Linked DNA regions of Sediminicoccus sp. KRV36. The protein of the gene in region 2 interacts with the protein of the main gene of each other region in a pairwise test. Links are inferred from orthologs where the notes say so. Each region holds a gene or a part of one and is shown on either strand. Other genes may lie near its edges.

The links.
Region 1: the proteins of gyrB (region 2) and gyrA interact in binary tests that used the Escherichia coli proteins (3 or more experiments, as listed by UniProt). The link is inferred for Sediminicoccus sp. KRV36 from one-to-one orthologs.

What each region holds. Positions count from the first base shown.
Region 1 is NZ_CP085081.1:3,608,380-3,611,909, forward strand. The notes cover bases 1-3,217. They hold gyrA (DNA gyrase subunit A), read right to left. Parts: upstream 2,874-3,217; coding sequence 201-2,873; downstream 1-200. Other genes in these bases: coaD (pantetheine-phosphate adenylyltransferase), read right to left, coding at 1-208; ssb (single-stranded DNA-binding protein), read right to left, coding at 3,074-3,217. In the rest of the region: more of ssb, read right to left, coding at 3,218-3,530. UniProt on the Escherichia coli protein: A type II topoisomerase that negatively supercoils closed circular double-stranded (ds) DNA in an ATP-dependent manner to maintain chromosomes in an underwound state.
Region 2 is NZ_CP085081.1:3,873,455-3,876,882, forward strand. Bases 165-3,279 are described here. They hold gyrB (DNA topoisomerase (ATP-hydrolyzing) subunit B), read right to left. Parts: upstream 2,889-3,279; coding sequence 441-2,888; downstream 165-440. Other genes in these bases: LHU95_RS18320 (cyclopropane-fatty-acyl-phospholipid synthase family protein), read right to left, coding at 165-441; recF (DNA replication/repair protein RecF), read right to left, coding at 2,934-3,279. Outside these bases: more of LHU95_RS18320, read right to left, coding at 1-164; more of recF, read right to left, coding at 3,280-3,428. UniProt on the Escherichia coli protein: DNA gyrase negatively supercoils closed circular double-stranded DNA in an ATP-dependent manner to maintain chromosomes in an underwound state.

The DNA.
Region 1 (3,530 bases), 270 kb from region 2 along the record:
CGCAGCCGGTGCGCTTGGCCACGGCCTCGGTTTCGGCGGCGACAAGCTCCGCGCGTTCCTCGATGGAAAACAGCGGCCCCTTGCCGATATTCATGGCGACACCGATCACCAGCCGGTCCACCAACCGCGCGGCCCGGCCGATGACATCAAGGTGCCCGTTGGTCACGGGGTCGAAGGTGCCGGGATAAAGGGCGACGCGCTCAACCATTGTCTTCGCCCTCCGCGGGCGCATCCTCGGCATCATCCTCGAGGACGGGGAAGCAGCTGGTCACGCGCTCCGCATCGTCCAGGCGTTGCAGCATGACGCCCTGGGATTGCCGCCCCGTTTGGCGCACCTGCTCGGCCTCGAAGCGGATGGCCTGGCCGCCATCGGTCATCAGCATGATGTGATCCCCCGCCTGCACGGTGAAGCTTGCCACCACGGCCGCGCCCGTTCGGCGACTGAGCGTGATGCCGTTGATGCCCTGCCCGCCACGCCCGGTGACGCGGTATTCGTAGGCGCTGCTGCGCTTGCCGAAGCCGCGATCCGTCACGGTGAGCAGGAATTGCTCCGCCGCTTCCAGCTCCGCCAGGCGCTCGGCGCTGAGCGTGATGTCCTGCGTGCCGGCCTCCTCGGCGTCATCAGCGATGGGGGCCTCACCCTCCTCGGCGCCTTCGCCGCGGCGCTTCTGCTTGAGATAGGCCGTGCGTTCCTCCACCGAGGCAACGACATGGCCGAGCACGGCGAGCGCGATCACCGCATCCCCCTTGCCCAGCCGGATGCCGCGCACCCCGGTCGAATCGCGGCCCGAAAAGACGCGCAACGTATCCGCATCCGCGACGAAGCGGATCGCCTTGCCCATGCGCGTTGCCAGCAGTACGTCATCGCCTTCGCGGCAGGTGGCCACGCCGATCAGCGAATCGCCCTCATCCAGCTTCATGGCGATGAGGCCGGAGGAGCGCACATTGCGGAAGTCAGAGAGCCGGTTGCGGCGCACATTGCCGTCACTGGTGGCGAAGACGAGGTGCAGATGCTCCCACAGGCTCTCATCCTGCGGCAGAGGCAGCACGGCCGTGACCGTCTCGTTCTCCTGCAGTTGCAGCACCTGGCGCAGGGAACGCCCCTTGCCGCCGGTGCCGCCCTCGGGCAGCTGCCAGACCTTCTCGCGGAAGGCGATGCCGCGGCTGGTGAAGAACAGCACCCATTGGTGCGTGTGGCCAACGAAGCTGCGCACCACCACATCATCGGCGCGCGTCGAGGCGGCACTGCGCCCGCGCCCACCGCGATGCTGCGAGCGGAACACATCGAGCGGCGTGCGCTTCACATAGCCATCGCGCGTCAGCGTCACGATCATCGAGGCCGGCGCGATCAGGCTCTCATCGTCAATATCGGCCGCGTAATCCACGATCCGCGTCAGCCGCGGCGAATGCAGCGTGGCGCGAACGGCGAGCAACTCCTCGGTCATCACCTCCATGCGGCGCGGGCGGCTGGAGAGGATTTCCAGCAGTTCCACGATGCGGGCACCGACTTCCTTGAGTTCCGCGTCGATCTTCTCGCGCTCAAGCCCGGTCAGGCGTTGCAGGCGCAGTTCCAGGATGCCGCGCGCCTGGGCTTCCGTCAGGCGCATGGTGCCTTCGGGCGAGAGCTCATTGCCCTCATCCTGCACCAGCGCCACCAGGGGGGCGACATCGGCCGCCGGCCAGTCCCGCGCCATCAGCGCCACGCGGGCCGAGGCCGCATCCGCACTCTCGCGGATCAGGCGGATCACCGCGTCGATATTGGCGACCGCGATGGCGAGGCCCACCAGGTTGTGCGCGCGTTCCCGCGCCTTCATGAGCCGATGGCGCGAGCGGCGGAGGATCACCTCCTCGCGGAAGGCGATGAAGGCCAGCAGCGCGTCACGGATGCCCATCTGCTGCGGGCGGCCGCCGTTGAGTGCCAGGAAATTCACCGGGAAGCTGATCTGCAGCGAGGTCATCCGGTAGAGCTGGTTCAGCACCACCTCCGCCACGGCTTCGCGCTTCAGCTCGATCACGATGCGCAGGCCCGAGCGGTCACTCTCATCGCGCAGGTCGGTGATGCCTTCGATCAGCTTGGAGCGCACCAGTTCGGCGATGCGCTCGATCAGGACCGACTTGTTCACCTGGTAGGGGATTTCGTTGACGATGATGGCCTGGCGCTGGCCCTTCATCTCCTCGATCACGCAATCGGCGCGCAGCGGGATGGAGCCGCGCCCCATCTCGAAGGCCGAGCGGATGCCGGCACGGCCGAGGATGATGCCACCCGTCGGGAAATCCGGGCCGGGGATGATGGCCATCAGCTCTTCGAGCGTCGTCTCTGGCTCGGCCACCAGCTTGAGCGTGGCGTCAATCACCTCGGTCGGGTTGTGCGGCGGGATGTTGGTCGCCATGCCGACGGCGATGCCGCCCGCGCCATTCACCAGCAAATTCGGGAAGGCGGCCGGCAGGACGCGCGGCTCATTGGCGCTTTCGTCGTAGTTCGGCGTGAAATCCACCGTGTCTTCGTCAATGCCCTCCAGCAGCGCGCCGGCGGCCTTGGCGAGGCGGACCTCGGTGTAGCGCATGGCCGCCGGCGGGTCGCCATCCATCGAGCCGAAATTGCCCTGGCCATCCACCAGCGGCACGCGCATCGAGAAGCCCTGCGCCATGCGCACCATGGCGTCATAGATCGCGCTGTCCCCGTGCGGATGATACTTGCCCATCACGTCACCCACCACGCGGGCCGATTTGCGGTGCGGCTTGTCCGGCGTGTAGCCGGCCTCATGCATGGCAAACAGGATGCGGCGATGCACCGGCTTCAGGCCATCGCGCACATCGGGCAGCGCGCGGCTGACGATGACGGACATCGCGTAGTCGAGGTAGGAGCGGCGCATCTCCTCTTCGAGGGCGATGGGGGCCACGTCCAGGGGCTTGGGGATTTCGTCGCTCAAAGAATCTTGGTCCTGGGTTTAAGGCCAGGGGCTCTGCCCCTGGACCCCGGCAGGAAACTTAGTTTCCTGCACCTTCAACAAATGGGGTGCAGGGGACTGGTCCCCTGCTGGGGGGCGAGGGGGGCAAAGCCCCTCGCAATCCCTCAGAAGGGAATATCATCATCCATATCCGGCTTCTTCCCCGAATCCCACCCCGCGCGCGGCGCGCCTGCCCGCGCCGGGGCCGAACTGCGCTCACCGCCGCCGCCGGAATAGCTGCGTTCCTCGCCCATATCGCCGCCACCCGAGGCGCGGCCGCCGACCAGCTGCAATTCGCCGCGGAACTGGCGGAGCACGATGCGCTTCGTCTTGCGCTCATTGCCGTCCTTGTCGGTGAAGCTCTGCGTCTCGATCTGGCCTTCGATGTAAACCTCGCTGCCCTTCTTCAGGTACTTCTCCGCGACGTCGCCCAGCCGGTCATTGTAGATTTCGACGTCATGCCACTCGGTGCGTTCCTGCTGATTGCCTTCGCGGTCCTTGTAGCGCTCCGAGGTCGCCAAGCCGAATTTCACGACCTTGCCGCCATTCTGGAAGTTCCGCACCTCGGGATCCTTGCCAAGG
Region 2 (3,428 bases):
GTCGTCGCGTCCCGCCTCGAAGCGCGCGGTCTGCGCGCCCGCATAGGCGTGGCTCGCGCCCTCAAGCTTGCGGTCGGGCGTGCCGGGTCCGAACAGAAAAGGCAGGAGAGCGCGGATCGCCGCGAATGTGTTGATCTGCTTCAGCAGGCCGCGTGTGCGGCGCGTACCGATGCGGTCCGCGAAGGCCAGCAGGCTGCCGCCTTCCAGGTCAATCCTGCCCTCGGCCATCAAATCGAACAGCGTGGCCGCGCGCGGCTTGCGCAGCAATTTCGTGATGGCGGCCGGGTCGTTGATCGCCAGTGCGAGGTCGCCACTCCAGCGCGGCCCCAGTGGCACCGCTTCGCCATCCCAAAGCCGCACCGCGAGGTCGAGCTCAAGCTTGCTGCCGAGATCGGTGATCACGCGCCGCAATGCCGCGATCCGGGAATCAGGCGGGGTCATCACACGTCCAGATTCGCAACCTTGAGGGCATTGCCCACGATGAAGTCGCGGCGCGGCTCCACCACATCGCCCATCAGCGTGGAGAAGACGCTCTCCGCATCCTCGGCATCATTCACCCGCACCTGAAGCAAGGTGCGGATGGCGGGGTCCAGCGTGGTCTTCCAGAGCTGATCCGGGTTCATCTCGCCCAGGCCCTTGAAGCGCTGGAAGGAGAGGCCGCGCCGGCCCTGCGCCAGGATGCGGTCAAACGCGGCGAGTGGCCCGCGCACCGCGGCCTCATTGCCGTCAAAGGCCAGCTTGGCGCCGGCTTCGAATTCGTCGCGCAGCTTCGCCCGCCGCTCATCCAGCCAGCGGGCCTCGGTGCTGCGCAGCGCCGCGGCCGAGAGCGTGTGCCGTTCGGCCACGCCACGCACCATGCGGTGCATGTGGATGCCCGCCTCATCCACGCTGGCCTTCCAGCCGCGCTCGGAAGGGGGCGCCATGGCATCGAGGCGCGCCACGAAATCCTGCGCCCCTTCCAGTGCGCGCTGCATGTCGGGCGTGAGGATGCCCGCCATGGCCGCCTGCTCCACGATCTCCACCGGAACACCGGCAGCGAGGCGGCGAATGCGCGAGGTGGTCTGCCGCAGACTTTCCACCACCTCGGCCAGCTCGGCCTCCACGGCGACGCGGCCATCGGCCAGCGTGATCTTCGCGTTGCTGGTCGCCTTCTCGATCAGGTAATCCTCCAGCGCGCGGTCATCCTTGAGGTAGCGCTCATCGCTGCCGCGCTTGGCCCGGTAGAGCGGCGGCTGGGCGATGTAGAGATGCCCGCGCTCGATCAATTCAGGCATCTGCCGGAAGAAGAAGGTCAGCAGCAGGGTGCGGATGTGGCTGCCATCCACATCGGCATCCGTCATGATGATGATCTTGTGGTAGCGCAGCTTGTCGGCCGAAAATCCGCCCCGTGCCGGCTCGCCCGTGCCGATGCCGGTGCCGAGGGCCGTGATCAGCGTGCCGATTTCGGCACTGGCCAGCATCTTGTCCATGCGGGCACGCTCGACATTCAGGATCTTGCCCTTGAGCGGCAGGATGGCCTGGTTGGCGCGGTTGCGCCCCTGCTTGGCGGAGCCACCGGCGCTGTCACCCTCGACGATGAAGATCTCGCTCTTGGCGGGGTCCTTTTCCTGGCAATCGGCCAGCTTGCCGGGGAGCGTCGAGATATCCAGCGCGTTCTTGCGCCCCACCTTCTCGCGCGCCAATTGCGCCGCCTTGCGCGCCACGGCACTCAGCACGACCTGGTCGAGGACGAGCTTCGCCTCCTTCGGATGCGTCTCGAACCAATGGGAGAGCGCATCGGCCACAGCCATGTGCACCACCGGCTGCACCTCGGAGGATACGAGCTTGTCCTTGGTCTGCGAGCTGAATTTCGGATCCGGCACCTTGACCGAGAGCACGCAGGTCAGCCCCTCGCGCATGTCATCGCCGACGAGTTCGATCTTTTCCTTCTTCGCCAGATCCTCGGCGTATTTGGAGACGATGCGCGTCAGCGCCTGGCGGAAGCCCGCCTGGTGCGAGCCGCCATCGCGCTGCGGGATGTTGTTGGTGAAGCAGAGCATCACCTCACGCGGCGAGGAGGTCCACCACATCGCGAGCTCGACGCGAATGCCCTCGCCTTCCTTGGCGATGACGCTGATGGGCGGCTTGAAGATCGGGTCCTTGCCCTTGTCCAGCCACTCGACGAAGGCGACGAGGCCGCCATCGAATTTGAACTCGGCGGTTTGCGCCGGCACATGGCGGTCATCGCGGATGGTGATGGCGAGGCCCGAATTGAGGAAGGCCAGTTCGCGCAGCCGGCGCTCCAGGATGTGGAAATCATACTCCACCTGGGTGAAGGTGCCGGCCGAGGGCTTGAACGTCACCTGCGTGCCCTGGTGATGCGGGCTTGGCCCCACGATCATCAGCGGCTGCACCGTGTCGCCATGCTCGAAGCGGATGAAATGCTCGACCCCACCGCGCCAGATGCGCACTTCCATCCATTCGCTGAGCGCGTTCACCACGGCGGCACCCACGCCGTGCAAGCCGCCCGAGACCTTGTAGGAATTCTGGTTGAACTTGCCGCCCGCATGCAGCCGCGTGAGCACAACCTCGGCCGCCGAGACGCCTTCCTCGGCGTGGATATCCACGGGGATGCCACGCCCGTCATCGGTCACGGTCACGCTGCCATCGCCGTTCAGCACGACATCCACGCGGCTGGCGTAGCCGGCCTGGGCTTCATCCACGGAATTATCAATGATCTCGAAGGCCATGTGGTGCAGGCCCGAGCCGTCATCGGTGTCGCCGATATACATGCCGGGGCGCTTGCGCACCGCTTCCAGGCCACGCAGCACAGTGATCGAGGCGCCGGTATAATCGGCATCGGAGACCTGGTTCAGGGGGTCGTCACCGCTGGGGGAATCGCTGCTCATCGGGAATCGGAAAACCTTCGGAAAGACCTGGGCTTTATGCCAGTTTTACGCGCCCAGGGACAGGGGTGCCGGATGCGCACCGCCAGGGGTGATTCGCCAGTGCTCGGCCTGGTCTGCAACAGGCGTGAAAACCCCGGCATCCGTGCCCGTCAGGAAGCTTTGCGCGGGCAGTGCTGCCAGCGCGTCAAAGAGGGCCGCGCGGCGCTCCTCATCCAGATGCGCCGCCACCTCATCCAGCAGCAGCAGGGGGGCGAAGCCGCGCGCGGCCGCGATCAGGCCCGCATGGGCCAGCACGGTGGAGATCAGCAGCGCCTTCTGCTCGCCCGTGGAGCACAGCCCGGCCGGCATGGCCTTGGCCGCGTGGGTGAACAGCAGGTCCGCGCGGTGCGGGCCGCCCAGCGTCGCACCTGCTGCCGCATCGCGGGCCCGTGCGGCCGCCCAGCTGGCGCGCAGGGCGTCCTCGGCGGCCAGTGCCGGCATCTCCGCCAGCAGGGCCGCGGCAGGGCATTGCAGGGCCAGGATGGCGGCCGGGAAGGCACC